DNA from 3 places in the Paenibacillus sp. FSL P4-0184 genome. Region 2 is predicted to be linked to each of the others. Evidence: predicted binding sites of a transcription regulator. Region 2 holds the regulator's gene; each other region holds the start of a gene.
The links. Region 2 encodes Rex, which represses fermentation and respiration genes when NADH is low (regulators of the CRP and FNR family bind a similar motif). Its sites were predicted from a motif close to TTGTGAAATATTTCACAA; they were not measured.
Positions count from the first base shown of each region.

Region 1: a site for Rex is predicted at 7,612-7,629, ahead of MKY52_RS19995 (flavocytochrome c). Genes of this name have one in related genera too.
Region 3: a site for Rex is predicted at 1,187-1,204, ahead of adhE (bifunctional acetaldehyde-CoA/alcohol dehydrogenase). Genes of this name have one in related genera too.

Region 1 is NZ_JBBORN010000001.1:4,543,962-4,554,454, reverse strand. Features, by position in the region: gene MKY52_RS20020 (MarR family winged helix-turn-helix transcriptional regulator) at 50-604, opposite strand; gene MKY52_RS20015 (NAD(P)-dependent malic enzyme) at 801-1,985, opposite strand; gene MKY52_RS20010 (2-hydroxycarboxylate transporter family protein) at 2,060-3,403, opposite strand; gene MKY52_RS20005 (response regulator) at 3,583-4,290, opposite strand; gene dcuS (DcuS/MalK family sensor histidine kinase) at 4,287-5,894, opposite strand; gene MKY52_RS19995 (flavocytochrome c) at 6,050-7,594, opposite strand; gene MKY52_RS19990 (DUF6855 family protein) at 7,777-8,187, opposite strand; gene MKY52_RS19985 (hypothetical protein) at 8,263-9,540, opposite strand; gene MKY52_RS19980 (hypothetical protein) at 9,810-10,283, shown strand; gene MKY52_RS19975 (sugar O-acetyltransferase) at 10,423-10,493, opposite strand, start outside.
Region 2 is NZ_JBBORN010000001.1:4,266,214-4,276,706, forward strand. Features, by position in the region: gene panC (pantoate--beta-alanine ligase) at 1-798, shown strand, start outside; gene panD (aspartate 1-decarboxylase) at 791-1,174, shown strand; gene MKY52_RS18735 (tetratricopeptide repeat protein) at 1,286-1,927, shown strand; gene dinG (ATP-dependent DNA helicase DinG) at 2,064-4,925, shown strand; gene MKY52_RS18745 (redox-sensing transcriptional repressor Rex) at 5,057-5,710, shown strand; gene MKY52_RS18750 (amidohydrolase) at 5,697-6,998, shown strand; gene MKY52_RS18755 (cell wall elongation regulator TseB-like domain-containing protein) at 7,168-7,686, shown strand; gene MKY52_RS18760 (hypothetical protein) at 8,096-8,638, shown strand; gene MKY52_RS18765 (AAA family ATPase) at 8,631-10,133, shown strand; gene MKY52_RS18770 (3-hydroxyacyl-CoA dehydrogenase family protein) at 10,267-10,493, shown strand, end outside.
Region 3 is NZ_JBBORN010000001.1:3,993,697-4,004,189, forward strand. Features, by position in the region: gene MKY52_RS17430 (ABC transporter substrate-binding protein) at 1-877, shown strand, start outside; gene adhE (bifunctional acetaldehyde-CoA/alcohol dehydrogenase) at 1,279-3,900, shown strand; gene pflB (formate C-acetyltransferase) at 4,154-6,415, shown strand; gene pflA (pyruvate formate-lyase-activating protein) at 6,633-7,370, shown strand; gene MKY52_RS17450 (extracellular solute-binding protein) at 7,793-9,202, shown strand; gene MKY52_RS17455 (carbohydrate ABC transporter permease) at 9,330-10,214, shown strand; gene MKY52_RS17460 (carbohydrate ABC transporter permease) at 10,214-10,493, shown strand, end outside.

The sequences.
Region 1 (10,493 bases), 280 kb from region 2:
CACCTCTGAATTGATGTAATTAGATTATCTAACTATATGACCAAAAAAATTATCTCCCCGATCCAAGTCGTTTTTCTAAGCTTGCATTTAGTTTAACCAATACTTTTTGGAACACCGCTTGCTCCTCTTTATCTAATTCATCAACAAGGGATGCGCAAGTAGACCAGAACGTAGGCAATATTTGATTCACAAGCGTACTGCCTTCAGCGCTAATACGAACGTGAGTCATACGGCCATCCTTGGCATACGGTTCACGAACAATCAAATTTCTTTTCTCCAGCCATATTAACAAGGCCGTTACGGACGATCGGCGAATACCCAATCGGTCTGCTAAGGATGAAGGTGTAACCAATTCCTGATCTGCGTGAAGAGATAATAGGAGTAATAGATCCAGCTTGCTCTCCGTGATGTCAAAAGCAGCTAAATCAATATCCACCATGTCTAAAATGTTATCTCCCAGCCAGAGCATAATTAGGCCCAGGTGCGCAGAATTTAGATTGGTATCGGATGAGGCTGTACGCTCCATCAACTTCAAATAAGGCGATGTTCCAAGTCTCGGTAATTGTTGCTCGGTCGTATATTCCTTGGCAGGCTTTCTTTTCAATTTGTATACCTCCTTACTCCTATAGTTAGATTATCTAATTACATTGAATATAACTGATTTCTTTTATTTTTGCAAACCAGATAAAAAAACAAAGGTAACTCTAGAGGCAGAGTTACCTAACATCATGTATTCGAGATATGCACAGAACTCCGAAAAACTAATTTATGAATAATCCGGATCGGATGTTTATACAGCTTTAATTGCTTTCCATTAACATACCTATTCTTGCCACACCACTCTTGAGCGCCGCTCGAATAACCGCTTCCCGGATACGCTCCACTACCCGTGGATCAAACGCATTCGGCATAATATAAGTTTCATGAAGATCACTGGCGTCAATTACTGAAGATATCGCCTCTGCAGCAGCCAGTTTCATATCTTCATTGATTTCAGTGGCGCCACAGTCAAGGGCTCCACGAAAAATACCGGGAAAACAGAGAACATTATTGATTTGGTTAGGAAAATCGGAGCGCCCTGTCGCCATAACCTTAACGTAAGGCGCGGCAATTTCAGGATCAATCTCCGGAGTAGGATTGGCCATGGCAAATACAATCGGATCAGCAGCCATTCTTTTTACATCACCTAGCTTTAAGGCACCGGGGGCGGATAGTCCGATAAATACATCAGCACCCTGAATAACTTCAGATAAGGAACCTATCTCCAGATAAGGATTCGTAATTAGTGCAAACTCGCTCCAATGCGATTTATCGTAATGGACAGCACGGTTAATTGCACCCTGGCGGTCCACACCGATCAAATTTACAGCACCGGCATGCAGGAGCATCTTGGATACGGCGATACCGGCGGCTCCAATACCGTTCACCACTATCTTCACATTCTTAATGTCCTTGTTGCATACTCTTAACGCATTCAAAATTCCAGCCAGTACCACAATCGCCGTTCCATGCTGATCGTCGTGGAAGACTGGAATATCGAGCTCCTGCTTAAGTCTCGCTTCAATTTCAAAGCAACGTGGCGAAGAAATATCTTCGAGATTAATGCCTCCGAAGGTAGGGGCGATTGCTTTGACAATCGCGATAATTTCCTCGGTATCTTTTGTATCCAGGCAGATTGGGAAAGCGTCCACATCTGCAAACTGTTTGAACAACGCTGCTTTGCCTTCCATGACCGGCATGGCTGCTTTGGGACCGATATCGCCAAGTCCGAGTACAGCTGTTCCGTCACTAACGACCGCAACCGAATTTTTCTTAATCGTATATTCGTATGCTTTATTTTGGTCTGCGGCGATAGCCTGACACACTTTAGCTACTCCGGGTGTATATACCTTGGATAAATCCTCCATGCTTCGAATAGGGTTCTTCAAGCCTGTCTCCAGCTTGCCGCCGACATGCATCTTCATTACTTCATCCATTATTTTCATTACTGTTCCTCCTGTTAATTGCAATATATTTTTCTCTATAAGCTTTCTGGCCGTATGCTTGACATCCATCCTAATCAGCTCCAAAACCGCAATAGAATAGTTGCCACAATAACAGTGCTGACGCCGCCGATCCGGGTGGAGATCTGGGCAAATGGCATGAGCTGCATACGATTGGAGGCAGAGAGAATGGCTACATCTCCGGTTCCACCCAAGCCGCTATGGCAGACGGTTACAATTGCCGCATCGACAGGGTACATATTGATTTTTCTTCCCACAAAATAGCCGGAAACCACCATGCTGAAGACGATGGCGAGGCACGTCAGCACATACGGTAGAGAGATAATGGCAGCTACATCCTTCAGAGGAACGTATAGCATGCCCAAACCTACCATGAGCGGCCATGTCAGGTTACCAGCAACGAACTTATACAACTGGTAAGCCCCATTTTCGAATCTTTCGGGAAGCGCCTTGACACATTTGATCAGTACAGCCATCAGAATCATGACAATCGGTCCGGGTATCCCTACATAATCTGCAAGCAATGCCCCAACAATGAAGAAACTGCATGCGATCAGAAGTCCCGCACCCATCATCATGAAATCTTTGGGTTTGTTATCCGGATTGTCATGCTGTAGATCGTCACCGGATTTGACTAGTGTACCGTTACCGCTTAGATGGGGCTTTTTCTCGCCCAGACGTTTCAGGAAGCCCGCCACAATGATGGCGAATACGTTGCCGATAATTGCCGACGGGATCATCTGCGATACGTAATAACCCGCTTCGTGTCCACCCAGAATGCTTGAGTATGCAATCGAGAGAGGAAGAATCCCTTCACCGATTCCACCGCCAAGGATCGGTACGATAATAAAGAAGAAAGTATGATACATGCTATAACCTGTGAGCGTTCCTACCAGTAGTCCGCCGAGAACCGCTGCAATCGTCCCGACGATCAGCGGGATGAAGATCCGCGTAATACCCGCTACCAATGTTTTGCGGTGCATGCCGAGCATACTACCACTCACCAGGATGGAGATGTACAAGTACAGGAAGTTGGCCTCTTTCATCAATGTGGTGACAGCGTCTGTCACAGTAGAGTTGAACAAATTCAAATAAATCAACAGGGATGGGATCATAAGGGCCATGATTGCGGGGCCGCCTATATTTTTCAACAAGGGAAGCTTCATACCAATATCACTCAACAGAATACCCAGAACCATAATGACAGCGAACCCACCAATCATGTCATTCGGTAGCTTCCCCGCCACACTCGCAAGAAGAATGACCACTGCCAGAGCTAGATACACAGGGAGCGGAAAGACACCCACCTTAAATTGCTTACATTTTTGAATGAAGGCAGCCTTTTCTGGCAGGGGACCTTCCTTTCCTTTGGAAACAGGTGATGGAATCGTATTTTGCATTTTTCATTTCCTCCTAAACTCTTTTCTAGCCTTATAGTAGCGGAAATGAAAGCGCTTTTGTTTTTACGTAATTATTGATTGAATTATGAAAATTATTAAAGTAAGCGCTATCAAAAATATGCAATCAAAAACCGCCGATTCCTTATAAAAACACGGAACCGGCGGCCCACTCCAAAAAATTATATGAATTTAGAAATCACAGAACTGCCGCGGGAAGACATGCGATATCGCTGTACAGGTCTTCCTATGGTGCCATAGGTCAACTCACTGTTCAGCGCTCCCATATCTGCGAGGACGGCAAGATATTTCCCGACCGAAACCCGCGAGATTCCGGAACTAACTGCAATCTCTTCAGTGCTAAAGGAATTTGCATTATGGGTCTCCACCGCTTTCCAGACCGTCCGCAATGTATGCCGGGTAAAACCCTTGGATAAATCCTGAACGGCCGAGGGCTCTTTCCTATACCCGGTTAGCTTATCTAGTTCAGACTGATCCAGGGAATCCTGATTGCGGAACAGAAAATGCTGCTCCTTGTAGGCGGAAAGGGCTGCGAGAAAGCGTTGAAACTCAAACGGTTTAATAAGGTAATCCACTGCACCGTTCTGAAGCGCGTCTCGGATACTGTCCTTATCGCTCGCAGCCGAAATGATAATCACATCTATTCGTTTGCTGCCTCGACGGAGAGCGGACAGCAGTTCCAATCCATTGCTCTCTTTCATGTAAATATCCAGCAGAATCAGCTCGAAAGACTCATCTGCCAATTTGATCAGAGCTTCACCCACTGATTTTGCCCAGCCTTTACACTGAAAACCTTCCACTTGCTCCAAATAGAATTTATTCATCTCGGCTACCATCGGATCATCTTCTACAATCAATACACTAATCATTGACCATCACTCTTTGCTCGATAGGGTAAACTAACCGTAAATCGAGCCCCTTCTCCCTTTCCTGTTTCACAAACAATCTTACCTCCCATAGCTTTAAGGCTCCGCTCAACCAGATACAAGCCGATGCCTCGGTCATTTCCTTTTGTCGAATACCCCTGTTGAAAAATATACGGCAATTTCTCATCTGGGATACCGCTTCCATTATCGCTAACCGTAACTATCAGCGTCTTATCCTGATATTGAAAGCTGAAATGAATATATTTGCTGCCTCTACCTTCCGGCGCTTCCATTGCATTATCCAAAAGATTACCGACTATCGTAATGAGTTGGCAGGAGCGTTCCGGATCGCTAGGCTCCGGCAGGACCCCATCCTCCAGAAGCACCAGTTGAACTCCGGCTTCTCTGGCCCGGCTCAGCTTACCCAATAGAAATCCCGCCATCACAGGGTCCTTCACTTGTCTCACCACCGTTCCCATCTCTGCCTGTGTTGTTGTGACAGTACTTGTTATATACGCCTCCAACCGATCATACCTTTTCATATGTGTTAATCCTAATATTACATGCAGCTTGTTCATAAACTCATGTGCCTGGGCACGCAATGCCTCGGCATATAAGGAGATGCCAGATAACCTTTCCATAAGTATGCTGATCTCCGTCTTATCACGGAATGTAGCAATTGCACCTTCTACAGCTCCCTTTACATGAATGGGAACCACGTTTGCCAGTAACGTAACACCGTTATGCTCCACCTCCAAGTCCTGGCTGGCTTCACCGGTTTTGAGCACTGTATTCATCCGTAGTGATGGCCAAAAGCTCTCCACCGACTGGTTCAAAGGATCATCCTGCATGCCAATGGCTGCAAGCAAACGCCTGGCTTCTGTATTAATCAAAGTAATACGTGACTCTTTATCAACGGCAATGACTCCCTCCCTAACTGACTGTAGCATGGAGTTGCGCTCTTCCAAAAGCTTAGCAATAGCGGCCGGTTCCATGCCAAACATCATTTTTTTGATAACACGTGCCAATAGAAATGCTCCCGCAGCCCCTATTAGACTGCCTATAAGCAATCCCCAATAAAGGATTCCCACGTTCTCTCTTATGGCAAGTCTGATGTTTCCCAGTGATATCCCTACTGCCACCGCTCCTAATTGTTTCCCGCTTGCAGAAAAGACAGGTGAAAACGCTCTTACAGATGGGCCCAAAGAACCCTCGGCTTCCGAAATGCTTTCCTGCCCCTGCAAGACTGCGGCTTCGTCGCCACCGATAAAATGCTTACCAATTTTGTCCTTGTCCGGATGGGAATATCGGATCGCATTCATATCCATGACCACAACAAATTCCACATTGTTCAACAATCGGATTTCCTCAGTGTAGCTTTGCAATTCAGACGAGCTCCGTGATTTGTTTAACGCTTCAATAATTAGAGGGTTACGCGATAACGTACGGGAAATGATCACAGCCTTTTGTTCCAACGAGGATTTTGTTTGTGAGGAAACCTTTATACTAAATAGCACATAGACCACTAGCAGCATTATGATAAGAACTGCACCAATCATCAAAGTAATTGTTGTTTGCAGCCGAAGTGTGTGTTTGCCAATTTTCAACAGCTGTCCCTCCGGAAATTTTTCTTCATTCTAACGTATACGTGCAAGGCTGGCTATGACCTTATACGCTACACTGTTATAATAAAACAACAAACGCATGGCTAAGATGAGCCCAAGCGTTTGTTTGCCTAGCCGAAAAGAGACAGGGGGATAACTTATTGTGCTTTTACGAATTCAGCGGATTTTATACCCGTTTGGCGGCCGAAAATAATGATTTCCGCAACAGAGTTACCGCCGATCCGGTTTTGACCATGCAAGCCTCCGGTAACTTCTCCTGCTGCAAAAAGGCCTGGAATCGGTTGTCCGTCTTTATTTAAAACTTCTGTGTTGGTGTTGATTTTCACGCCTCCCATCGTGTAGTGAATTCCCGGGCCGATTTTAATTGCATAATATGGCGCGCCGGACAAGTCATTATCCATTCCGGTTGTTCTGCCGAAGTCGGCATCCTGTTTATTCGTCACCGCGCTATTCCAGCTGTCCAGTGTGGTTTTCAACTGATCTGCCGGTACGTCCATTTTTGTTGCCAAAGCCTCGATCGAATCTCCTTGGATAACGAAGCCCATTTTTTCATATTGTTCAATCGCTTTAGCGCGAGATTTTACGCCGGAATTAAATACAAGAAACGCAGATTTCTCAGGAAGCTTATTGATTGCAGCGGTGACATTATCTCTTGTATCCAGTTCGTTTGTGAAACGTTTGCCCACACTTGAAACCAGGATCGCTCCTTCCCCACGAACAGCCTCCCCAATGAGATAGGATTTTTCCTGCTGCACAGTCGGGTGAACTTGGATTTGATCCATATCGACTGTGGTACCGCCGAGCTTCTCAATCATCTTGATACCGTCACCGGTGCTGCCCGGCTGGTTGGTGGTAACGTACCCCTCCAAATCAGATCTGACTCCTGAAATCATATCTAGATTAGCGCCGAAACCGCCGGTTGTCACCACGACAGCAGACGCTGTAATCGTTTTCTCCTCCGTTTGGTCAAAGATGACTTTGACGCCATTGACCTTACCGTCTTTTTCGGTAATTTCTTTGACATTGGCGTTAACAAAAAGGGGAATGCCTTGTTCTTGTACGTTTTTCACCAAACCTTTGACAAGGTATTGTCCTACTGCAGAGCCATCTTCAGGACGGTGTGTACGTTTTTCGTTCATCCCGCCTGTAATCGTGATATTATTCAATCTAATCCCGATAGAATCCAGCCAATCAATCGCACTTGCGGAATTGTCTACGAAGAAACGAAGCATCTCTTTATCGTTCGTATCATGGCCACCTTTTAAGGTCTCTTCATAAAAGAGATCATTGCTGTCTTCAATGCCTTGCTCTTTTTGGAATTTTGTTTCAGAAGCATTCATTCCCGAAGATGATTTTGTTGTATTCCCGCCGGCAACCGGCATTTTTTCAAAAATAACCGGGTTCATCCCTTTTGCTCTCGCCTCAAGTGCAGCAGACATTCCGGCACCGCCTGCACCGATAATGATGATGTCATATTTATCTTTTAGTTGATCGTACGGTGTATAGCTAGCTTTGGATGCTCCCGAAACGGCTTCAGTTTCCTTTGTCTCGTTGATCTTGCTGGTGTTCTTGCTGGTGTTCTTGTTCCCGTTTCCATTGCTGCTGTTGCTGTTGCCACATCCTGTGATAACAAGCATGACTGAGAGAACGAGAATAAGAGCAGTGGTTACTTTTTTATTCATGTTATAGCTTTGCCCCCTTGTGAATATTTTTACAATCAGCTTAACGGCAAAGGCCCTGCTCTTGAAAGTTTATGTAACTAAAAAAAACGTTTTGTAACTAAATTAATCACTGCAATGTGTACGAAAGACCGCCGGTTAGGGGCATGGCTCAAAAAAAGAAGAGCCTTTAGGCTCTCCTTCGTTTACAAGATCGCTTTCATCCGATTGTTTCTTGGATTATGCTCTACTTCCGCAAGACCCAATTCTTCGAGCAACGGTGGGATATACATTCCGAATCGCCCCCGAAGTCCCTTCTTTAATCCATACCAACCGCCGACAGGGTTTTCAGGTGAACGCCCCCATGCTTCAACGGTACCTTCTTTTGCTGGTTTTTGCTCATCAGCACTTCCTAACTCCATCCAATCACCATTTTGTATAAGCATGGCGTGCAGATCTTCAATACAGCGGTAGTCATAATGCAAAACCGTTTTCCCTACAGTGCAAACTATAATTTCTTTACCGTCTTTTTCGACCTTGTACATTTCATACTCGGATGTTTGCGGTGGTGTCTTTAATTTCCAAGGATTTTCCTTGGTACCTGTAGCTGTCGACATATTTTCAACTCCCAAAGTTACTCACAAAATTAGTAAGTTCTAATCATTTTATTATATTTGCATCACCTTGCACTATCATTCCAAACTACTCAACTCCACCACATCTCCACTAGTGGCCTTCACAGCATAATTACAATCTAACTTCCCGCACAGCACATGCTTCATCTGCCCAGGATCATACACATAGACGGGTGTTAATTCGAACCATCCCTTGAGCTTGTCATAAGCTTCGTCATGGCTTACAGCAATTTCCTCTTCGCTCTTGAACTCATCAAACATATCGAGCATTGGCATGTTATCCATATAATTTATAACCTTATAATTCTGCACATCGATGAACAGGAGGATCTTACGCTGGAATATACGATTACTTGGCGCCTTCATCCTCAGTGTTGCCTGAATATGTCCTCTTTCCCGTTGAAAAGTCTTCAATATCCATTCTCCGGATTCATCCGGATAGAGCTGGCTTAAAACAGCTTCGACTGCGGCTATACATTCGGCTTGTTCTGCGTCTGTGATAGGAAATGAGTCCGGATGCGGCTCACTAGCTATTGCCTGCTCAATGGAAACTACCTCAAGTAGGCGTATCTCCGTCCTTTCGAACGGCTCCAGCTCCGTATTCTGTTGCTCCCAATGTATTACTTGATCAATATTCAGTCGTGCTCTCGTACCTGATATAAACTCAAATGGGATGGTGGTTGTTCCGTCATTTGAAATGTAGATTTCTTCTATCCCATAGATCGGCAGGAGTTGCTTCGTCTCGTACACCGGATATTCTATAAGCTGTAGTTGTTTCCTCGCCTGTGGCTCTATCGTTTGAAGTGTGAGAGTATAGTTCTCTTTGTGCAGAAGGGAGCTGGAAGGAAACTGGCCATATACACTGTAAAAAACAAGCCTGCCTTCCGCATCGAAGCGAAGCTCGATCCGTCCACCAGGAATGACTGGTATGCTACCTATTTTTTCAATAAAATGATATTCACCATTCTGTTCCTTCTCTAAGTGGAAGTGTTTACCGTATAATACCCTTGCCTCAGCTTCAATCCACCGGATGACTCCGTTAAAATCTATATTTTGGAATGGTGTCTCATTCGCATAAGATTTCCCGCCAACAAAAATCACACTTTTATAGTTACGGGATTGTAGGTCAATCGTGATGACGGCAGTTCCTTCCGGATTGTAATCGCCCTTCCATTCCTTAATATGAGCAGGAAACCATTCCATACTAAGAAAATAGTTGGTCTCTCCCAGAATCGTAACGTCGCGATAAATTTCATGAGAGTGTAAGTAGTAGTTGTCCAACCCATATTTTTGCTGTGTGGCATCAAGCAGTTCTTTGATTCGAATATCCATCATAGTGCACCCCATAAAATTGATGCCTACATCATACCATTACTTAGCGTTGATTATGAAACGCAGCTGCGAATATTGGCGTCGATTGTTACTTATTAAATAGTAAAATCTTCTGAATATTCTACAAGCTCATGCAATGGGTTTTGATGTTGTTCAGAAAATGATCAGTAGCTTGGGTTTTAATAATGCAGAGTGTAATAATACTTTGCACAACCTTCACCAGAATTCTATACGTGAATAATGACCAAATATTTTAATGGAGGTAAATCATCATGAATGACATCATCGATGGAAATGCAGCATTAATACAATTTTACCCGCTTCCAGCGTATCTTTATAGTAAGGATATTGCTTGTATTGTAACTGTTGCTTATGCAGAAGAGCAGGGACCAAATTTAACGGGCCTCATAAATGCTCTATACTCCAAGGGATATACAAACCTTGATCATCTACTAAATTCTACATGGAAAAAACTATACCAAGTTCCGAGGTTGGGGCACAAAAGACTGATGCTTCTACTTCGTTTACTAGAACGAATTTCTGCAGATCCCAAGACCATTGAAAACCATACCATTGTCCCTCGTATTACAATGCAGAGTAAAAAGGAAATAAAAGAATTAACTTTAAAGAGGATTATAAAGAAGTATAACGAAACATCTTTGGAGGTATTAAGTGAAGCTACCGAAAAAGAAGCTCGTTTAAAGAAAATTAAAGATAGACTCCGTGAAATGGGGATGATCATATAACAAAACCCCGCCAGTAATCACTGATGGGAATCTTTTTTATGATCGTTTTGGCTTGTGTGCCTGGATTACCTACCAACGAAATGCCATATGCATGAATAAAAAAACTCAAGCGGCATTACGCTTGAGTTTTTAAGATGTATTACAAATTGTTAATAATTTTTTTAAGCTCTTTTGCCGGTACTCCTGCAACGACAGTATTCGCTGGAACAT
Region 2 (10,493 bases):
GGATACCTGCATGAAGGACATGCCAGTCTGCTTCGGCGGGCAGGAGAAATGAGCAACACGGTCGTTATGAGCATATTTGTGAACCCGCTGCAGTTCGGACCGAATGAGGATTATGATTCCTATCCGCGCGATGAAGAGCGTGATTTGGAGCTTGCGGAACGCGAAGGTGTCGATATTGTATTTATCCCCAGTGTGGAAGAAATGTATCCGCAGCCTACCCGGACTACTGTCTCGGTATCAGAGCTTACCACTCGACTTTGTGGGGCTTCGCGTCCAGGGCATTTTAATGGCGTAACAACAGTTGTTAATAAACTATTCAATATCGTGCAGCCAGATTATGCTTTCTTCGGGCTAAAGGATGCTCAGCAAGTAGCTGTGCTCCGCAGAATGGTATCTGATTTGAATATGAATGTTGAAATTGTACCTTGCCCTATCGTTCGTGAAGGAGATGGACTTGCACTTAGCTCGCGTAACGTATTCTTATCTCCAGAGGAACGTTCTCAAGCACTGGTGTTATCTCGTTCCTTGCGTGAAGCACGTCAGTCCATTGAAGAAGGAAAAGTAAGAACCGTTGCTGAAGTGCGGGAATTGTTGACCTCGGTTATTTCCAGCTCTCCTTTGGCGGTCATTGATTATGCGGAAATATTGACTTTCCCTAATCTGGAAGGCTTAGAGAACGAAGTTTTATTAACGGATGTAAATGGGGAAATTATTATAGCGCTTGCCGTGAAGTTTGGCAGAACGCGCTTAATTGACAATAATGTATTTATTCCAAAGGAGGTTGCCGCTCTTGTTTAGACATATGATGAAATCCAAAATTCACCGCGCGACGGTGACAGAAGCGAATTTGAATTATGTGGGGAGTATTACAATTGATGAGAACTTAATGGAAGCGGCAGATATTCTTGAGAATGAAAAAGTGCAGATCGTGGATAACAATAATGGTTCACGGTTAGAAACCTATGTTATTCCAGGGCCTCGCGGCAGTGGTGTGATCTGCCTAAATGGTGCAGCTGCACGTCTTGTTCAACCGGGAGATACAGTAATTATTATTTCGTATGCGATGCTGTCTTCGGAAGAACTGGAGTCGCATAAGCCAACGGTGGTATTCGTGGATGAGAACAACAGACCAGTGAAGCTGGCTGATCATGAATTGCATGCTACAATCGCTTAAATTATGGACTTACGCCATGTAATGAATGGCAGGGATGAAAGACCCCGTTCTCGCAGAAAATGAAGTCAGGCAAGCTGAACTGATATCATCTTCAGTAAGGGGGGATAGCCCATGTTTCAACATTTGTTTGCTGAAATGAACAAGGTGCTTCAGGAGATCGTTACAGATTACCCTACAGCGGAGGGTGCCCGCCGGAATGAGCTTTTATGCAATTATAATATGCTGCATCGACTTAGTGATAAAGTGATGGATGAATGGCTGGCCTTTGCAGAGAAGCTAAGTCACTTTCGTGAAAGTGTAGATTTTACGACTGTGGTTGAAGAGGAAGTGCCAGTGCAGGAAGCACCCGAGCTGTGCATGGATACTTTTGTTAGAGGTCAGGGGTATTATAAGCTGCTGATGTATGGGAAATGTATTGAACAGTTTAAGGAAGTTATTGTGCAATATCCGGATAGCTTGGCAGCTCGATTATATTTAGCCATCTCTTACCTGCAGGAAGGGGAGGGGGAAGCTGCTTGGAGCCATCTGAACCATATGCTCGGTTTGATACGGGAAACCAAGCTGAAGGCAATGGTTTATAACGCTTTAGGTTGCATCAGGGCCTCTCAAGAACGTTTCAATGAAGCGCAGGAGCTGTTTGGCCTTTCTTTGCAACTTGACCCGGCACTTCCTGAACCAACCGTTAATTTGGAGGTTTGCCGCCGCCGAGGAGGTAAGCTTCATTTCGGAAATCAGCTTGTTTCATTATTGTAAATTATTACGTTTACGGTTTATTATTCCGCATTTTCATTCAAGCGATGCATCCCCTGAACCAGTGGTGTGCATCGCCTTTTTTCGCAACTTCTGTTATGCTGATTAAGAGTCTCAATTGAAAGGGAATAGAATTATAATGAAATTTGCCGTGCTTGATTTTGAAACAACGGGAACCCAATCCGTGGGTGAAATTATCCAGGTTGGCCTTGCAATTATAGAAGAAGACCGGTCCATCTCCCGGGTATATGGTTCCTACGTCAAGCCCGGAACGCCGATACCTCCTTTTATAACTGGTCTAACGGGGATTACCGACGATGATGTAAAGGATGCACCTGAGCTGGATGAGATGATGATGGAGCTTGTCCCACTCTTGGATGATGTTGTGCTTGTAGGGCATAATGTCGCATTCGACTTCCATTTTTTGCAAAATGCTTTAGACCGATGTGGGTATTTACCATTTCAAGGGCGGATTTTAGATACGATTGATTTTCTGAAAATCTGCTTTCCTTCCCTCACATCCTATCAACTAGGATCAGTTAGTGCACATTTTGGAGTGACGCATGATCGTCCGCATCAGGCAGACAGTGATGCACTCGCAACTGCTCTTGTATTGCTGAAATGTCTGGAGGAGCTCTACGATTTGCCTCTGCTGACGATTCAGAGACTCTGTGAGCTGTTTACGGAAGAGGATAGTGATTTAGGTTGGTATTTTGATGGTCTGCTGCGTGAACGGGAAGCGGAGACGCTTCAGCCCGAAGGTGATCTGACTTTCTATCGTCAATTAGCGCTTGCAGTAGGAGACTGGAACGAATTAGCTCCACCTCGAGACGAGCATGCTGAGAATCCACTACACAATTTATCTTTTACAGATTATATGGATGAAGTAACGAAACGACTTAAAGAAACTTTGCCACAGTATGAAAGCCGAGAAGCTCAGGATATTATGATCAATGAGGTGATGACGGCACTTGCCGAAGACAAGCATCTATTGATCGAAGCAGGGACAGGAACCGGTAAATCCCTTGGTTATTTATTGCCTGCCATATACCAAAGCGTACGCACTAATGAAAAAGTCATGGTCAGCACTCATACTATTAATCTGCAGGATCAATTGCGTGAGCGTGATATTCCTTTGTTAACGCAGGTAGTTCCTTTTCCATTTAAAGCTGCAATTTTTAAGGGCAGAGGGCATTATTTGTGTCTTCGTAAGTTCGAACATAAAATTAATAAAAAAGACTTTATAAGTCCGAGGGAAGATGCGCTTACTGCGGCTCAGATGATCGTTTGGCTGACACAAAGTGAATCAGGAGATGACGAAGAGCTCAATCTAAGTGGACGTGGCGGAGATTTTTGGGAGACGGTGGCAAGCGATACCGATTCTTGTCTGGGTCGCTCGTGTCCTTGGTTCCGTAAGTGTTATTATCATCGGGCTAAGCATGAAGCTGGTATTGCAGACGTGGTTATTACGAACCACTCTAAGCTTTTCGCAGATGTTAAGGCTGGGCATCAACTACTTCCGGCTTATGAACATCTTGTAATAGATGAGGCCCATCATCTGGAGGACGTGGCTGGCAAGCATTTAGGCATGCATATGAAGCATTTCACGGTGGCACATACACTATCGCGTCTTTATAAGGATAGTCGAAATGGCCAACTTCCTACACTTCGCCAAATGCTTCAGTCATCAGGCAGTGAGGAAGCTTCTGAATGGAGCGGAGTGATCGATAGAATCTATCCGGACCTTCTTACCGTAAAAGAAACCTGGGATCTGCTTAGTGATAAACTATTCACCCTCTTGCCGGAACGCAGCGATGCAGCGGCGGGAGAAGCCGGCCAGTTAGTCATGCGGTTACTTCCTACCCGTAAACCGAAAGATTGGGATGAATTGGTTGCTTTAGAGAATACTATGAATCTGACATTAAGCGAAATTATCCGTAAAGGTGATAAAATGCTTAATGAGATGCGAGATCAAGAAGGTCAATCTTCCTCAGATAGCCTAGTTACCGATATTAGCGGCTTATTTAAGGATTTAGCTTCTATACGTGAGCAAGTACGGTTTTTTATGGGATTAAATGATGAGAATGTAGTATATTGGCTGGAGGCGAATGGAAATTATCGCAGTAAATCGCTACAGTTGTATGCCGTTCCTGTTGATGTTAGTACTCAGCTTAAGGAGCTGTTTTTCGACAAGAAGAAAAGTATCGTACTAACTTCGGCGACACTCTCTGTCGATAAATCTTTCCAGTTTATGATTGATAATCTCGGACTTAATGAAGCTGCGGAAGAGGGGCGTCTGATGACATCACTCCTGCCTTCTCCCTTTAAGTATCGGGAGCAGGCGCTGTTAGTTATTCCGCGGGATTTCCCAAGTGTGAAGGGTAGTGTAGGCGATGCCCGATTTGTCGATACACTCGTACAGTCACTAGCAGAAGCAGCTATTACAACACGTGGGCGGATGCTTGTCCTGTTTACTTCTTACAAGATGCTACGCCAGGTTTACGATCCTCTGAAAGAGGCTCTAGCCTCACAAGAGATCACGGTGTTAGGTCAAGGCGTGGAGGGGGGCAGCCGTAGCAAGCTGATCCGCCGTTTTCAGGACAGTGCAGCTTCTGTACTGTTAGGAACAAGCAGCTTTTGGGAGGGTGTAGATATTCCAGGTGAAGCATTAACATGCTTGGCCATCGTGAGACTCCCATTTCAACCGCCAAACCACCCCCTAGCGGAAGCGAAGTCTGAGTTATTACAAGCCCAGAAAAAGAATCCGTTTATGAAGTTGTCTGTTCCTCAGGCGGTTATTCGCTTCAAGCAAGGATTTGGGAGGCTGGTACGGACAGCGCAAGATCGGGGTATTGTTATTGTGTATGACACAAGGGTGATCGAATCTCACTATGGGAAGTATTTCCTCTATTCGTTGCCTGGCCCGAAAATGGAGCATATGCTTACGGATCAAATGGTTCCTCGTATAGCGGAGTGGTTGGAAGACGGAGGCGTTTCTTGAAAAGAACGTCATCGATCTTATTAATCACTCTACAAGGAAGGGCGGTATAAGAATACCGCTCTTCCTTGAGACGAGGTGCAGATATTTCGATAGGATTTGAACAGAATATCACTTAAATTAGGAGGTAAATTATGAAATCGGATAAAATATCAGAAGCCGTTGTTCGCAGACTTCCTGTGTACTTGCGTTTCTTGAATGATCTCCAGAAACGTGAAATATTAACCGTTTCCTCACAAGAACTAGGACAAAAACTTGATTTGAATCCTGCTCAAATTCGTAAAGATTTAGCTTATTTTGGAGACTTTGGTAGAAAAGGTATCGGGTATGACGTAACTTATCTTATTGAAAAAATCCGTCATATTCTGAAGCTGGATCAACAATTGAATGTGGCTTTAGTAGGTGCCGGTAACCTTGGACATGCATTATCTAATTACAATGCTTATCTGAAAGATACTATGAAGATTACCGCTATATTTGACTCCTATGCACCTAAGGTAGGGCGGAAAATCAACTCTCTTACCGTTCAACCGATGGAGGAGCTTGGTCAGACGATTCGTGAGCAAGGTATTCGAATTGGGATAATTACTGTGCCTGATTCAGAAGCGCAGAATGTAGCAGATATTCTCATTGAGTCTGGCATCGAGGCGATTTTGAATTTTGCACCAGTGATTCTAAAAACACCATCGAATATCCGGGTTCATGCTGCCGATTTTACAACGGATTTGCAAAGCCTTGCTTATTATTTGAAAGACGGAAAGGAAGAAACCGGAAATGAAGAGCAGTAAAACGATTATTAAGGGCGGGCGTTTTCTTATTCCGGGAACGGATGAGCCGGTTCTGAATGGATATATGACTATTGAAGATGATTTGATCACTTACATAGGAAAAGAAGAGCCTTTAATGGAAGATGATGTGCAAGTTGTTGATGGCAGTCGTCTGCTGTTTATGCCAGGTCTGGTAAACACACATGGCCATGCGGCAATGTCATTGCTTCGTGGTTATGGAGATGATTTAGCACTTCAGGTGTGGCTTCAAGAGAAGATGTGGCCGATGGAAGCGAAATTCACTGGAGAAGATGTATACTGGGGAACCTCCTTGTCGGTACTGGAAATGCTAAAAGGTGGTACTACAACCTTCTTGGATATGTATGATCATATGGATCGAGTAGCAGAGGTAGTCGAATTATCAGGCATCCGTTCCGTATTGATGAGAGGCGTAATCGGATTATGCCCAGAGGAAGTACAAAATCACAAGCTTGCGGAAGCGATTTCTTTTGCACGAAATTGGCATGGTAAGGCTGATGGTAGAATTACGACGATGATCTCGCCACACGCCCCATATACTTGCCCACCGGACTTCTTTGTTAAGTTTGTTCAAGCGGCACATGATTTGGATTTACCGATGCATACCCATATGTCCGAGACCAAACGCGAAGTGGAGCAGAATGTGGTGGATTACGGACTTCGGCCAGTAGCGCATTTAGAGAAGCTTGGAATGTTCACACGTCCGTCTATTGTTGCACATGGCGTTCATTTGAATGATGAAGAGATCGAGATACTGGCGCGTCATGATGTAGGCGTGTCTCATAACCCAGGAAGTAATCTGAAACTTGCTAGTGGAGTGGCTCGGGTTACGGATCTTCTAAAGGCTGGTGTGAAGGTATCACTGGGTACAGATGGTGCGGCAAGCAATAATAACCTGGATATGTTTGAAGAGATGCGTCTTGCAGCCCTCATCCATAAAGGTGTAAGTGGTGATCCGACGGCTGTTCCAGCTCCGGAAGCGCTGCGTATAGCTACAGAGTATGGCGCAAAGTCTATCTTTTTAAATGATGTGGGTAGACTCGCTGTTGGCATGAAAGCGGACTTTATCGCGATTGATATAGACCAGCCGCATTTGCTACCACACACAGATCTGTTGTCTCATGCTGTATACTCTGCCAGTGCCAAGGATGTTGAGCATGTATGGGTGAATGGTAAACAGGTTGTAAAACACGGAGAATGTGTAACGCTAGATGAGGAAGCAATCCGTCGTAAGGCACAAGAATCATTTGATGGACTGCTTAAACGGTAGTCTAAGATCATAACGAATAACTGAAAGGCTGTGACTTTCTGCGATTGCAAAGTTACAGCCTTTTGTGTTTCTGATAATTAGATCATTGAATTGGATATGAAACTTTGGATAAACACACAGGTGTGTTATATAATCAAAAAAGATATATTACTAGAAAGGGAGCTGTACCTTGAAGAAAAGGAAAAAATGGATCCTCCTGGGGTCAGTTCTGATTCTGCTCCTTCTGTTCGGACTTATCCAGTTCTATGCTTATATTATGAAAGATCAATGGAACGAGCGAGATATCGCTAAGGATGTCGCTAAAACCAGTGCTGGTCTGACAGAGGTAACCAAAGCGCAGAAATCCGTGTGGGATGAAAATGCGGTGTACTGGGTCTTAACAGGGAAGAATGAAGCCGGGACCGAGTTGATGGTTTGGGTACGTTTTACTGTAGACGGGAAGTTTGCTGAAGGAACCGACGCAGTATATGCTGAAGAACTAAGTAAAGGAACCTCTGAAGCGAAAATGCGTAGCCTTATAAAAGCCGATCTTCCGGACATCAGCATTGAGCGGTTGTTGCCAGGAGTATATAACGGGGAGTATGCTTGGCAGCTTTTTTATAAACAAAGCGGTCGATATTATTATCAATTTTATCGGTTCTCAGATGGGGCTCGAATGGGTGAAGGTTACAGTTTACCTAGCCGCTAAATTAAACAAAGGCATTATTAGGGAAACAAGCGGACCGTTTATGGTTCGCTTGTTTTTGTTCCGATGACATATTATTTGATATACTATAGGTATACGAAATATGATATACTATAAGAGTGGTTTTTATATATTGGGATTTAAAGATTCATGCGAAAAAAGGCCTGTTAGTTAAGAGTAACAGCCCTTTTTTGTCGAATTAAATCAATAAATTTAATAAAATGGAAAGAATTAAAAAATAAAATTTTAAATATCTTCACACTTTTTTTCAATATAGTATATACACCTGTGATATACTACTGTTTGTAATTAGAACAGTGTTAGTAGAACGTCAGGCTCTGATGAGCTCTTAGCAGCTATGACTTTGGATCATTCTGTTTACATTTTTTCATCTTTGAGAGGAGGACGTTTCTTGAAATTACGTCTTGTACCTGTACTGATAACGTCTCTACTGTCGGCTATGCTATTATTCGGAGGATTCTTTTTGTATCGTCAGTTTGCTTTACAGGAACCGCTCCAAAAGATTGTAACCGGATTTGAGGGAGTAAATACTTCACATATTAGTATTAACCGCGATGAGGTCACTTTGAAACTTGATTTGCAGCCGGGCACGAATTTACGTGATCTAGTATCGTATGTATCCAAAGAAGGAAAATCAGTGATTGAAGGACGTAAACTTAAACTCGATGTGGAGCAAAATTCAAGTGAACTATTGGATGATTACTGGGATAAAGCGATGTTCTCTGTAGCTGAAGCCATGGAGAGCCGTAAATATACGATTATACCTACAGAACTTGATAGATTGAAACAGCAAAATACGGAATTTAAAGATGTGATAGCATCTACTGATATCGACGACAACAATGTGTACGTAAGCTTGAGTAATGGAAAAGAAAGCAAATTTATTATTTTGCCGCGAAAACCTGCGACCTTGGGGGTATGGAATAATGCCTAAGTACCTTAAAGAAATTTTACTCGGATTTATTCCTGTGCTGTTTATTTTCATGGCTTTTTTAGGTATTAATATATTCCCGATTGTTATAGCAGCTGGAATGCTTACTGCATTACTTATAATTGCTCATTTGCGTGGCGGGCTTACGGTGAACGCTGGTGCGGGGAAGAAACGCCAGAAGGAAGGGCCTTCAAAGCTCACTTTTGAAGAAATTGGTGGGCAAGACAATGCGAAGCAAGAGCTTCGTGAGGCACTCGATTTTTTGATCCGGCACGAGGAGATTAGTAAATTTGGGATTCGTCCTTTGAAAGGGATTCTACTCACTGGCCCTCCAGGAACAGGTAAGACCCTTATGGCCAGAGCAGCTGCGCATTATACAAACTCTGTATTCGTGGCTGCATCAGGCAGTGAATTTGTAGAAATGTATGTAGGTGTCGGGGCCGGCCGGATCCGCGATTTGTTCAAGGATGCTCGTAACCGTGCTGTTAAGGAAAATAAACAGAGTGCCATTATTTTTATTGATGAAATTGACGTAATTGGCGGTAAACGTGAAGGCGGTCAGCAGCGTGAATATGATCAGACCTTGAATCAGCTGTTGACTGAGATGGATGGTATTTATAATAACGAAACACCGCGTATTCTACTGGTAGCTGCAACAAACCGGAAAGAAATGCTTGATTCGGCATTGCTACGTCCTGGACGCTTCGACCGTCATATTCAAGTGGACATGCCTGACAAAAAGGGCCGCAAATCGATTCTCGAATTGCATGCGAAGAATAAGCCTCTTCATACAGAGGTGAGTCTCGACAAAATCGCTGAAGAAGCCTATGGCTTTTCCGGTGCTCAGCTTGAAAGTGTCATGAATGAGGCTGCGATTTATATGATGCGTGAGGACTTGACGAAAGTGGAGCAGCGGCATCTGTCGATGGCGATTGACAAGGTAATGATGGGTGAAAAAACGGATAGAGAAACAAATCATGAAGAGAAAAAGAGAGTCGCCATTCATGAATTGGGACATGCCATCATGGCAGAGCTCCTTCGTCCCGGAAGCGTTAGTCAGGTTACGCTGACTCCGCGTGGGCAAGCCCTTGGTTATGTGCGACATAATCCTCAGCAAGAGCAGTATTTGTACACCAAAGATTATCTCGAAGATCAGATTATGATTGCACTTGGTGGAGCAGCTGCTGAAGAAATGTATTATGGTGGACGAAGCACAGGTTCACGCGGTGATTTCGATCAGGCGCTGAATATTGTGGAAACGATGATGAAGTCAGGTTTAACTTCGCTGGGTATCGCTAAGCTGGAAATGGTTACCACTGAAGAGCTTATGAAGGAAAATAGTAAGATATTGGATGAGCTGATGACACGCACTCGTGAGCACCTTGAAAAGCAACGAAATGTATTTGATTACTCTCTTGACATTTTAATGAAGGAAGAAGTACTCTCTGGAGAGCAATTTCGATGTCAATTTCGTGACAGCGTCCTTTTACCAGCATAAATATTTATGCTGGTTATTTTTTTTTACTTTTCAGGCATGCTAAGATATCATTATATGTCGGGCTTTATAAATTTTTGCGACAGACAAGGTACAATACAAAAGTATAGATACCTGAAAGGATGGAGACTTTTTTATGAATTTCAAAAAAATAGGTGTCATCGGCGGTGGCACAATGGGACAAGGTATTGCTGAAATGTTAGCAGCCAAAGGCCTGGATGTATTACTAGTGGAGAAAACCGCGGAGAAACTGGACTACTCTTACGAAATGATCGAGACAAGTCTAGATAAGCAACTGGAGAAATGGGCGATCACTCAAGCTGAGAAGAAGCTGATTCTTAGCCGCATTCAAAAAGTGACACA
Region 3 (10,493 bases), 270 kb from region 2:
CCCACCAATGGATTGGACTTGGGATGATATGCTGAATACGGCTAAAGGCGTAGCTGATGTCAAAAAAGGTATTTCCGGTATTGCTCCAATGGGTAAAGGTAACGAAGCAGGCTGGAACTGGACCAACTTCCTGTTCGAAGCTGGCGGTGAAATTCAAAAGGTTGAAGGCGGGAAGGTTGTCGCTACCTTTAATTCCGATGCTGGTGTTAAAGCACTGGATTTCTACAAGAAACTTAGATGGGAAGCTAACGCGATTCCTCAGGACTGGGCACTTGGCTGGGGCGATGCTGTAGGAGCATTCCAACAAAGTCGTACAGCTATGGTAATGGCTGGGTCCGATGGCGTAATCGAGCAAGCACTGAATCAAGGTGGACTGAAACCTGAGGATGTGCTCACATATCCAATGCCTGCTATGGAAAAAGGCGGCAAGCATACGGGGGTACTTGGTGGTGATTACCTCGTAATTAATCCGAATGCAACACCAGATGAGCAAGAAATGGCATTCCGTTATATCACATTTGATTACTTCTCTGATAAAGGTTTGGAAGCACTGGATGCAGTTCTTCAACAACGTACAGCTGATGGTAAATACTTTATCCCGCCACTCTTAGATTACTACTCAGCAGATTCTGAGTTTGGTAAGAAGACCAAAGCGGTTTATGACAAGTACACCAACGTATACCAATATAGCCCTGACATTATGGGACTTTTGGATGGTAAACCTGAAGCTCAATACAATACACAGGACTACTACGCAACCATGTCCAATGTCATTCAAGAGCTGTTCTCCAAAAAAGGAACGGATTCCAAGAGCCAGCTAGAAGCAGCAGCTAAAACAGTACAAGAGAAATTCTTTGATACGATTAAAGCGGAATAGTTTAATGCAAAAACCGGCCCCTTTGGGGCCGGTTTTTTTGTTGTGAAGATTTATAAATTTATAAATCTTCAGAAATAGTGATAATCTATTGGAAATTATTACAGTGTAGGAAAATCGTAATTGACTTTGATGAAGAGAATATATTTTTGTGTACTGATTTTAGATATATGGAATAAAAAGGAGCTGAAATTTTGCTTATTAAAGTATAATTCTAAGATTTAAAGGGTTTTATAGCACATAAAATGGTAAAAAGACTATAATATGATCGAATGAAAGCGCTTTGAAAACAAATCAAAAAAACTTTATACTTTGTGAAAGATTTCACTATACAAGGTGGAAATCATGTGATAAGATAAATGTGTAGAGAAAAACAACTAAAAATTGACAGGAGGACGAGGGAGATGGCAGTTAAGAACGAAGTCGCCGCCCAAGTTAAACAAGTTACCGCTGAAGAGTATATTCAGAATTTAGTGGATAAAGCAAAAAAAGCGCATGAGGCGTTCATGGCGCTAGACCAAGAGCAAGTTGACACAATCGTTCATGCAATGGCGTTGGCTGGACTCGACAAACATATGTACCTCGCAAAATTGGCCGTAGAAGAAACTGGACGCGGCGTATACGAAGACAAAATTACGAAGAACATCTTCTCAACTGAATATATCTGGCACGGAATTAAATACGATAAAACAGTAGGCGTTATTGAAGACAACGCTTATGATAGCTTCCAAAAAATTGCTGAACCCGTCGGAATTGTTATGGGTATCACACCGGTAACCAACCCTACATCCACCACGATGTTTAAAGCGTTGATTTCGATTAAGACACGGAACCCTATTATATTCGGTTTCCACCCATCTGCGCAAGAGTGTAGTGCAGCTGCTGCAAAAATTCTTCATGATGCTGCCGTGAAAGCTGGCGCTCCTGAGAACTGTATCCAATGGATTGAAATGCCAACAATGGACAAGACAAACGCATTGATGAACAACCCAGACGTTGCTCTTATCTTGGCAACTGGTGGTTCTGCAATGGTAAAAGCAGCTTATAGCTGTGGTAAACCAGCACTTGGCGTAGGCCCTGGTAACGTACCTGCTTTCATTGAAAAGAGCGCGGATATTGATCAAGCCGTAACGGACATCATTCTTTCTAAAACATTTGATAATGGTATGATCTGTGCTTCCGAGCAAGCTGTTATTATCGAAGAACCAATCTTCGATCAAGTGAAGAAAAAAATGATTGCTAATGGCTGCTACTTTGTGAATAAAGAAGAAGCTGCCAAACTGACTAGTGGAGCAATGAATGTAGATAAATGTGCGGTTAACCCAGCAATCGTAGGTCAATCCGCAGTGAAAATTGCTGAAATGTGTGGCATTCAAGTCCCTGCCGGCACAAAGATTCTGGTAGCAGAACTTGAAGGTGTAGGCACTAAATATCCACTTTCCGCTGAAAAATTAAGCCCGGTTCTTGCTTGCTACAAAGTTAAAAATGCAGATCAAGGTATCGAACGCGCAGCTCAAATTGTTGAATTTGGTGGTATGGGACATAGCTCGGCTATCCACTCCAACAACGAAGAAGTAATCATGAAGTTCTCTAACCGTCTGCAAACAGGACGTATTCTCGTTAACTCGCCTTCCACACATGGTGCGATCGGCGATATCTATAACACTAATATCCCTTCGTTGACTCTGGGTTGTGGATCTTATGGTCGTAACTCCGTGTCGCAAAACGTTACAGCAATCAATTTGATCAACGTGAAAAGGGTGAATCGTCGTACCGTGAATATGCAATGGTTTAAAGTACCTGACAAGATCTATTTCGAAAAAGGCGCTACTCAGTACCTGACCAAAATGCCTGATATCACACGTGTCGCAATTATCACTGACCCAATGATGGTTAAGCTTGGATATGTTGAAAGAGTTGAACATTACCTGCGTCAACGTCAAACTCCTGTAGCTATCGAAGTGTTCTCTGAAGTTGAACCAGATCCATCGACAACTACAGTTGAAAAAGGTACTGCAATGATGAACAGATTCCAACCGGACTGCATTATCGCACTTGGCGGCGGTTCCCCAATGGATGCTGCAAAAGGAATGTGGTTATTCTATGAACATCCAGACGCAGACTTTAATGGTCTGAAACAAAAATTCATGGATATCCGTAAACGGGTATATAAATTCCCTAAACTTGGTAACAAAGCTAAGTTTGTAGCGATTCCAACAACTTCGGGTACAGGTTCGGAAGTAACATCTTTCGCAGTTATTACCGATAAAACAACTGAACAGCACACTAAATATCCTTTGGCTGACTACGAGTTAACTCCAGATGTGGCTATCATTGATCCAGAGTTCGTATACAGCTTGCCAAAAACTGCAGTTGCTGATACAGGTATGGACGTATTGACACATGCTATCGAAGCTTATGTATCTGTTATGGCGAGTGACTATACTGATGGTCTAGCTATTAAAGCGATCCAACTGGTATTCCAATACCTTGAAAAATCAGCGCTGGAAGGCGACAGAGTAGCACGTGAGAAAATGCATAACGCATCAACACTTGCTGGTATGGCCTTTGCCAATGCATTCTTGGGTATTAACCACAGTTTGGCGCATAAATGGGGCGGACAGTACCACACTGCTCATGGTCGTACTAACGCGATCCTTATGCCACACGTTATCCGCTACAATGCTAAAAAACCTACGAAGTTCGCTTCGTTCCCTAAATATTCGCACTTCGTAGCTGATGAGCGTTATGCTGAAATTGCCCGTATTCTGGGATTGCCAGCTCGCACAACTGAAGAAGGTGTAACTAGCCTGATCAATGCTATTCGCGATATGAATAAAAAATTGGGCATCGAAGAATCGTTCCAACAACTGGGCTTTGATCCTAAGGACTTCGAATCCCGCGTAGATTACTTGGCTGACCGTGCGTTTGAAGATCAATGTACAACTGCCAATCCTAAGCTGCCACTGGTATCTGAGCTTGCTGATGTATACCGTAATGCGTTCTACGGAAGATTTGATAATTAATAAATGGTTAAATAGAGAATAGGATAGTTGTGGACTTAGATAAAGGTGACAAATATCACTCGAAAGGTGATATTTGTCACAGTGTTTTTATAGAAAATAAACTAGAATGTTTATATAAACAACGGTCCCACATATGAAATGTTGATTGTGAAATTTGGAACAACCACATCTTTTTGGGGATCACGAGACACGGGATCAACCTTCAAGCCCGCGATCTCTACAAATATAATAAATATAGATGGAGGGATTTAGCATGTCGGTGATTGAAAAAGAAGTAAATGAAGTGAAATCCGGTTGGAGAAGTTTTACAAAAGGTAAATGGTCCAAGAAAGTTGACGTTAACAATTTTATTGCTAGTAACATTAAGCCTTATGAAGGTAACGAAGAGTTCCTCGTAGGTCCTACTAGTAACACAACTGAACTATGGAAGATTATTTCTCAACTGAGCAAGGAAGAAAGAGAAAGAGGCGGCGTATGGGATGTTTCCCTAGATACTGTCTCCACAATCACTTCACACGCTCCAGGCTACATTGACAAGGACAAGGAACAAATCGTAGGCGTACAGACTGACGCTCCTTTCAGACGTTCCATTCAGCCATTCGGCGGGATCAAGATGATGGTCGATGCTACGAAGGCTTATGGCTTCGAGCTTCCACAAAACATCGTCGACATGTTCACGAACATTCGCAAAACGCATAACCAAGGCGTATTTGATGCATATACACCAGACATGAGAGCAGTACGTAAATCCGGCGTTATCACAGGTCTTCCTGATGCTTACGGCCGTGGACGTATTATCGGCGACTACCGCCGCATTGCTCTGTACGGTATTGATTTCTTGATTAAAGACAAAAAGCAACAACTAACTGAGCTTGAAGTTGATTCCATGACAGAAGAAGTAATTCGTTTGCGTGAAGAGCTGTCTGAGCAAATTCGTGCACTGGGCGAATTGAAAGAAATGGCAGCAGCTCACGGTATGGATATTTCCAAACCAGCGACGAACTTCAAGGAAGCTACTCAATGGGTATACTTTGGATATCTGGCAGCAGTTAAAGAACAAAATGGTGCGGCGATGTCCCTGGGACGTGTTTCTTCCTTCCTAGACATCTATGCAGAACGCGATATTGAAGAAGGTACTTTGACTGAAGAACAAGTACAAGAAATTGTCGATCATTTCGTAATGAAACTGCGTATCGTGAAATTCTTGCGTACACCTGACTATAATGATCTGTTCTCCGGCGACCCTACTTGGGTAACTGAATCCATCGGTGGTATGGCTGAAGATGGAACCACTCGTGTTACCAAGAACAGCTTCCGTTTCCTGAACACCCTGTACAACTTGGGTCCAGCTCCGGAACCAAACTTAACTGTTCTGTGGTCCGAGAGATTGCCTGAAGGCTTCAAGAAATATTGTGCTAAGGTTTCCATCGAAACTAGTGCAATTCAGTATGAAAATGACGATCTAATGCGTCCATACTGGGGTGACGATTATGCTATTGCTTGCTGCGTATCTCCAATGCGTATCGGTAAACAAATGCAGTTCTTCGGCGCTCGTGCCAACCTGGCAAAAGCTTTGCTGTATGCTATTAATGGTGGTAAAGACGAAAAATCCGGAGCACAAGTTGGACCGGAATTCCCAGCGATCACTTCTGAATATCTGGATTATGACGAAGTAATGAAACGCTTCAAACCGATGATGGAGTGGTTGGCTAAGACTTACGTTAACACTTTGAACATCATTCACTATATGCATGACAAATATTCTTACGAACGTATCGAAATGGCACTGCATGATCGCGACATTCTGCGTACGATGGCTTGCGGTATCGCTGGTCTGTCCGTTGCAGCTGACTCGCTGAGTGCTATTAAATACGCGAAGGTTAAACCGATCCGTAACGAACAAGGTATTGCAATTGACTTCGAAACCGAAGGCGAATTCCCTTGCTACGGTAACAATGACGATGCTGTAGACAGCATCGCAGTAGAATTGGTTGAAACCTTCATGACAATGATCCGTAAAAACAAAACTTATCGTGATGCTGTGCCAACTCAATCGGTATTGACCATTACTTCGAATGTAGTGTACGGTAAGAAGACAGGTACAACACCTGACGGACGTAAAAAAGGCGAACCATTCGCACCAGGTGCTAACCCAATGCACGGACGCGACAAGAAAGGTGCTCTGGCTTCACTGAACTCTGTAGCCAAACTGCCTTACTCCGATGCACAAGATGGTATCTCCAATACGTTCTCTATCGTACCTAAGGCACTAGGTAAAGACGATGAATCCTGTAAGTCTAACCTGGTACACATGATGGACGGATACTTCCATAATAACGCTCAGCATTTGAACGTTAACGTATTTAACCGTGAACAGCTGATGGACGCTATGGATCACCCAGAGAACTATCCACAATTGACTATCCGCGTATCCGGTTATGCAGTTAACTTCATCAAGCTGACTCGCGAACAGCAAATGGACGTAATTAACCGTACGTTCCATGGTTCGATGTAATTCGTTCCTATTTATAAAGATCTTTGATTTAAATTCTACATTGAAATAGTTGCAAGGAAGATACCGCCCTTGTCTCAAGGGCGGTAATATCTTGTTTGAGAATGGTTAAAATTTTAAATTTCACAGCCGCGATTAAGGGGAATGACAGTCTCAAGGACAGGGAGCTTCTTCGTGAAAGAGGGACTGTTAGTCTATCGTGGCGAAAGGATGACATCCTATGATTAAAGGTCGCATACACTCTTTGGAAACCTTTGGGACCGTTGACGGGCCTGGTATTCGTTTTGTCTTATTCATGCAGGGCTGCTTGTTGAAGTGCCAATATTGTCATAACCCTGATACTTGGGCTTTAGATGAAGGCAAAGAAATGAGTCTGGAAGAAGTGCTTTCTGAGATCGAGCCTTATTTGAACTACTATCGTTCTTCCGGAGGCGGACTGACTGTATCCGGTGGAGAACCTACTTTGCAGGCACAATTTGTAAAGCAGTTATTTACGGAAGTTAAGAAACGTTGGAATTTGCACACTACACTAGATAGTAATGGTTATAATGAAGGTGACAAGATTAATGACTTGTTGGATGTTACGGACTTGGTAATGCTTGACTTGAAGCATATTGATGAAGAAGCACACATTAAGTTAACTGGAAAATCTAATGACCGGACCTTGAAGCTTGCACGCTGGCTATCGGATCATAACCGTAAGATGTGGATTAGACATGTATACGTTCCAGGCATTCATGACCGTGAAGAGGATCTTATTAATTTAGGTCGTTATATTGGAACCTTAAATGGCGTTGAGAAGTTTGAAATCTTACCTTATCATCAAATGGGTATCTATAAATGGGAAATGCTTGGCAAGGCTTATGAATTGGATGGAGTGCCATCCCCTACGGATGAAGAAGTTCAGCGGGCGTACCGCTTAGTCGAAGAAGGTCGTAAGCAGACAGCGTTGGTATAATTCTTACCTACATTAAGTGGAGCCGTTCCTTCAGTGATTTACTGCTGAAGGAACGGCTTTTTTTGTTATGAGGGACGTCTGATGTCATTTAAAGGGGTAATTTTGTATTTTCGCTTTAAAAAAATGGTATATTTACTGCTGTTAATTAACGACTTGGAAATACGTTATGATATATATTGTATCATTGCATTGAGTTTTTATGATTATTTTCAAAGTATATGTATGGTTAAATCACGCTATAAAGCTTTTAATCGTAATTATTACTGAAATAAAGTTATATTATATTACATGTTGTGTAGTTGATTCCGCTTTCATTAGAGATTTTTATCCCTATAGTGGATGAATCTTAACCTTACGAGAATGGAATCTGTTTTCTATAATAAGAAGTGTAAAGCACAACATTATATGGGGGGTCACAAGAAATGAAAAAAGGTATGACTTTGCTATTGTCCCTGATTTTTGTATCATCAGCTTTACTGGCAGGTTGCGGAGGCAACAACAATGCATCTTCTAACAAAGGAGATGGAAACGCTACCGCGACGAATTCAGCGGATGCTACAAATGCTCCAGCAACAGAAGAACCGGTTAGTAGCGAGCCGTTCGAAATGACGATTCGTCACACTCAAATCGGTGCCGACAAACAGAAACGTTTAGCTATTCTGCAAGAAGTAGTGAAAAAGGTAGAAGGCGATGTACCGGGTCTGACCTTTAAGCTTGATGGAGTAGATTCGGATGTAAACCGTAAAGAAAAATTACGTGGTGAAATGGCTGCAGGTAATCCACCAGAGATCTTCGATCTTTTCGGAAGCCCTGACTCTAAGATCTATGCTAAAGAAGGTAAATTACTCGATCTGACTCCAATCCTAGAGGAACTTGGAATTAAGGATAAATTCTCAAATCTTGATCCTTTCACTTATGAAGGAAAAATTTACGGATTGCCTATCGGTGGATCTGGTGAAGGCTTCTTCTACAACAAAGAATACTACAATAGCAAGGGTTGGAAAGCTCCAACAACATTTGCTGAATTGGAACAACAATTGGCTGACATCAAGGCTGACGGCAAAGTACCTTTGGCTGGTGCATCTAAGGCTGGTTGGGTACCACTTATGCTAGCTAACCACTTGTGGTCACGTTATGCAGGTCCAGATGTAACTGCTAAGTTTGCAACAGGCGAAGCTAAATGGACTGATCCAAACGTTGTAAAAGGTTTTGCGAAGTACAAAGAATGGGTTGACAAAGGATACTTCAAAAAAGGCGAACTTGGTTTCGAGTATGCTGAATATACAACACAATTCACTAGTAGTGAAGCAATCCTCTTGTATGATGGTACTTGGAAATCTTCCGTATTTAAAGAAGGACAATCTGGCGAAGGTTTGATCGGTAAAGTTGGATTCTTCAATATTCCTCCAGTTGATGGTGGCGTAGGCGACCAAACTGCATTGATGCGCGATGTAAACAATGGCTACGGTTTCTCTGCTTCTGCTGAGAAAGATCCACGTCAATTGGCTGCTGTGAAATCTTTCATCAAAAACTTGTTTAACGAAGAAATGCAATTACGTGGTCTTGTTGAAGATGGCGTATTGCCAGCAATGAAAATTGATCAAAACGTGCTGAATGAAAATATTACGGATGATCTGATGAGCGAAATCGTAGGTGTACTTAATAACTCACAATCTTCGTTCCCAGCATTTGACTCACTTGTTCAAGCTGATGTAACTACAGAAATCAGTAACATTCAAATTCAAAAGCTAATTGGTGGTCAGACAACTCCAGAGAAAATGGGCGAAGCTTTACAGAAGGTACAAGAAGAAGCAAACGCAGCAGTTGAATAAGTAGCTGCAAATTGAATGTACCCTGGTGCCAGAACCAGGGTACATTTTTAAACTCAAAGAAATTATGTGTTTGCAAAGATCTAAAACATTCATTGTTCGCCAGATGTCAAAGCAACCGGAGGTAGTCATGAATAAAGCACTAAGAAATCCATTGGTATTTTTCCTTTTTATTCTTCCAGCACTGATCTTGTTCACGATGTTCTTCATCTATCCCATCTTTAGTTCAATCTATTACAGCTTTACTAGCTGGAATGGGGTATCTGACACAGTCAAGTCTGCCGGAATCAGTAATTTTGAGAAGGCATTAGGAGACGAACGATTCTGGATATCTGTCAAAAATAACGGTTTCTTTATTCTTTTCTCCTGTTTTGTACAGGTACCGTTAATCATATTCTTCTCGTTATTGATATCGAATGTAAAGAAGCTAAAAGGCTTGTATAAGACAGCGGTCTTCATGCCTTCTATTATGTCTACAGCAGTTATCGGTATTCTATGGGGCTTCATTTATGAGCCCAACATTGGACTTTTAAATAAGGTTCTAGGCTTAGTTGGTATTGATCCACTTTACTGGCTGTCGGATGAAAGATTCGCAATGTTATCCATCCTGATCACGAATGCTTGGCAATGGACCGGATTCTACATTGTAATGGTACTTGCAGCTATTCTGTCGATACCAGGTGAATTGGATGAAGCAGCTGCCATTGATGGCGCAACTGGATTCCAACGTGCTACACGCATCACGCTTCCACTAATTGTTCCAATCATCTCTGTTGTGATCATGTTGTCCATTGCTGGAGCAATGAAAGCGGCGGATATCGTCATTGTAATGACTAAGGGTGGACCTGCTGGTTCAACCGATGTAATGGCAACTTATATGATTAAATATGCTATCACTAACTTTAAGTACGGGTACGGTAATGCCATTGCAGTCCTGATCTTTGTATTTACACTGGTGGTTACAGCCGTTTATCAGCTGCTGATAGCCCGACGCACAGAAAGGATTGAATACTGATGCCACGCGCCCTGAAAAAAAGTTTGCCACATGTCGCACTTTTGTCCTATCTACTAGTTATTCTATTTCCTTTCCTGTTCGTGTTATTCTCCTCTGTGAAAAAGGATAATAATGCAATAGCACTTAACCCTTTTGGAATTCCAAAGGAGTTCGTCTTCAATAACTACGTTGAAGCTTGGGTAAATGCCAAGATCAGCACCTACTTTTTTAACAGTTTGTACATTTCCATATTGGCTTCTGTAGTATCTATCATTCTAGCGTCTATGTTTGCTTTTGCAG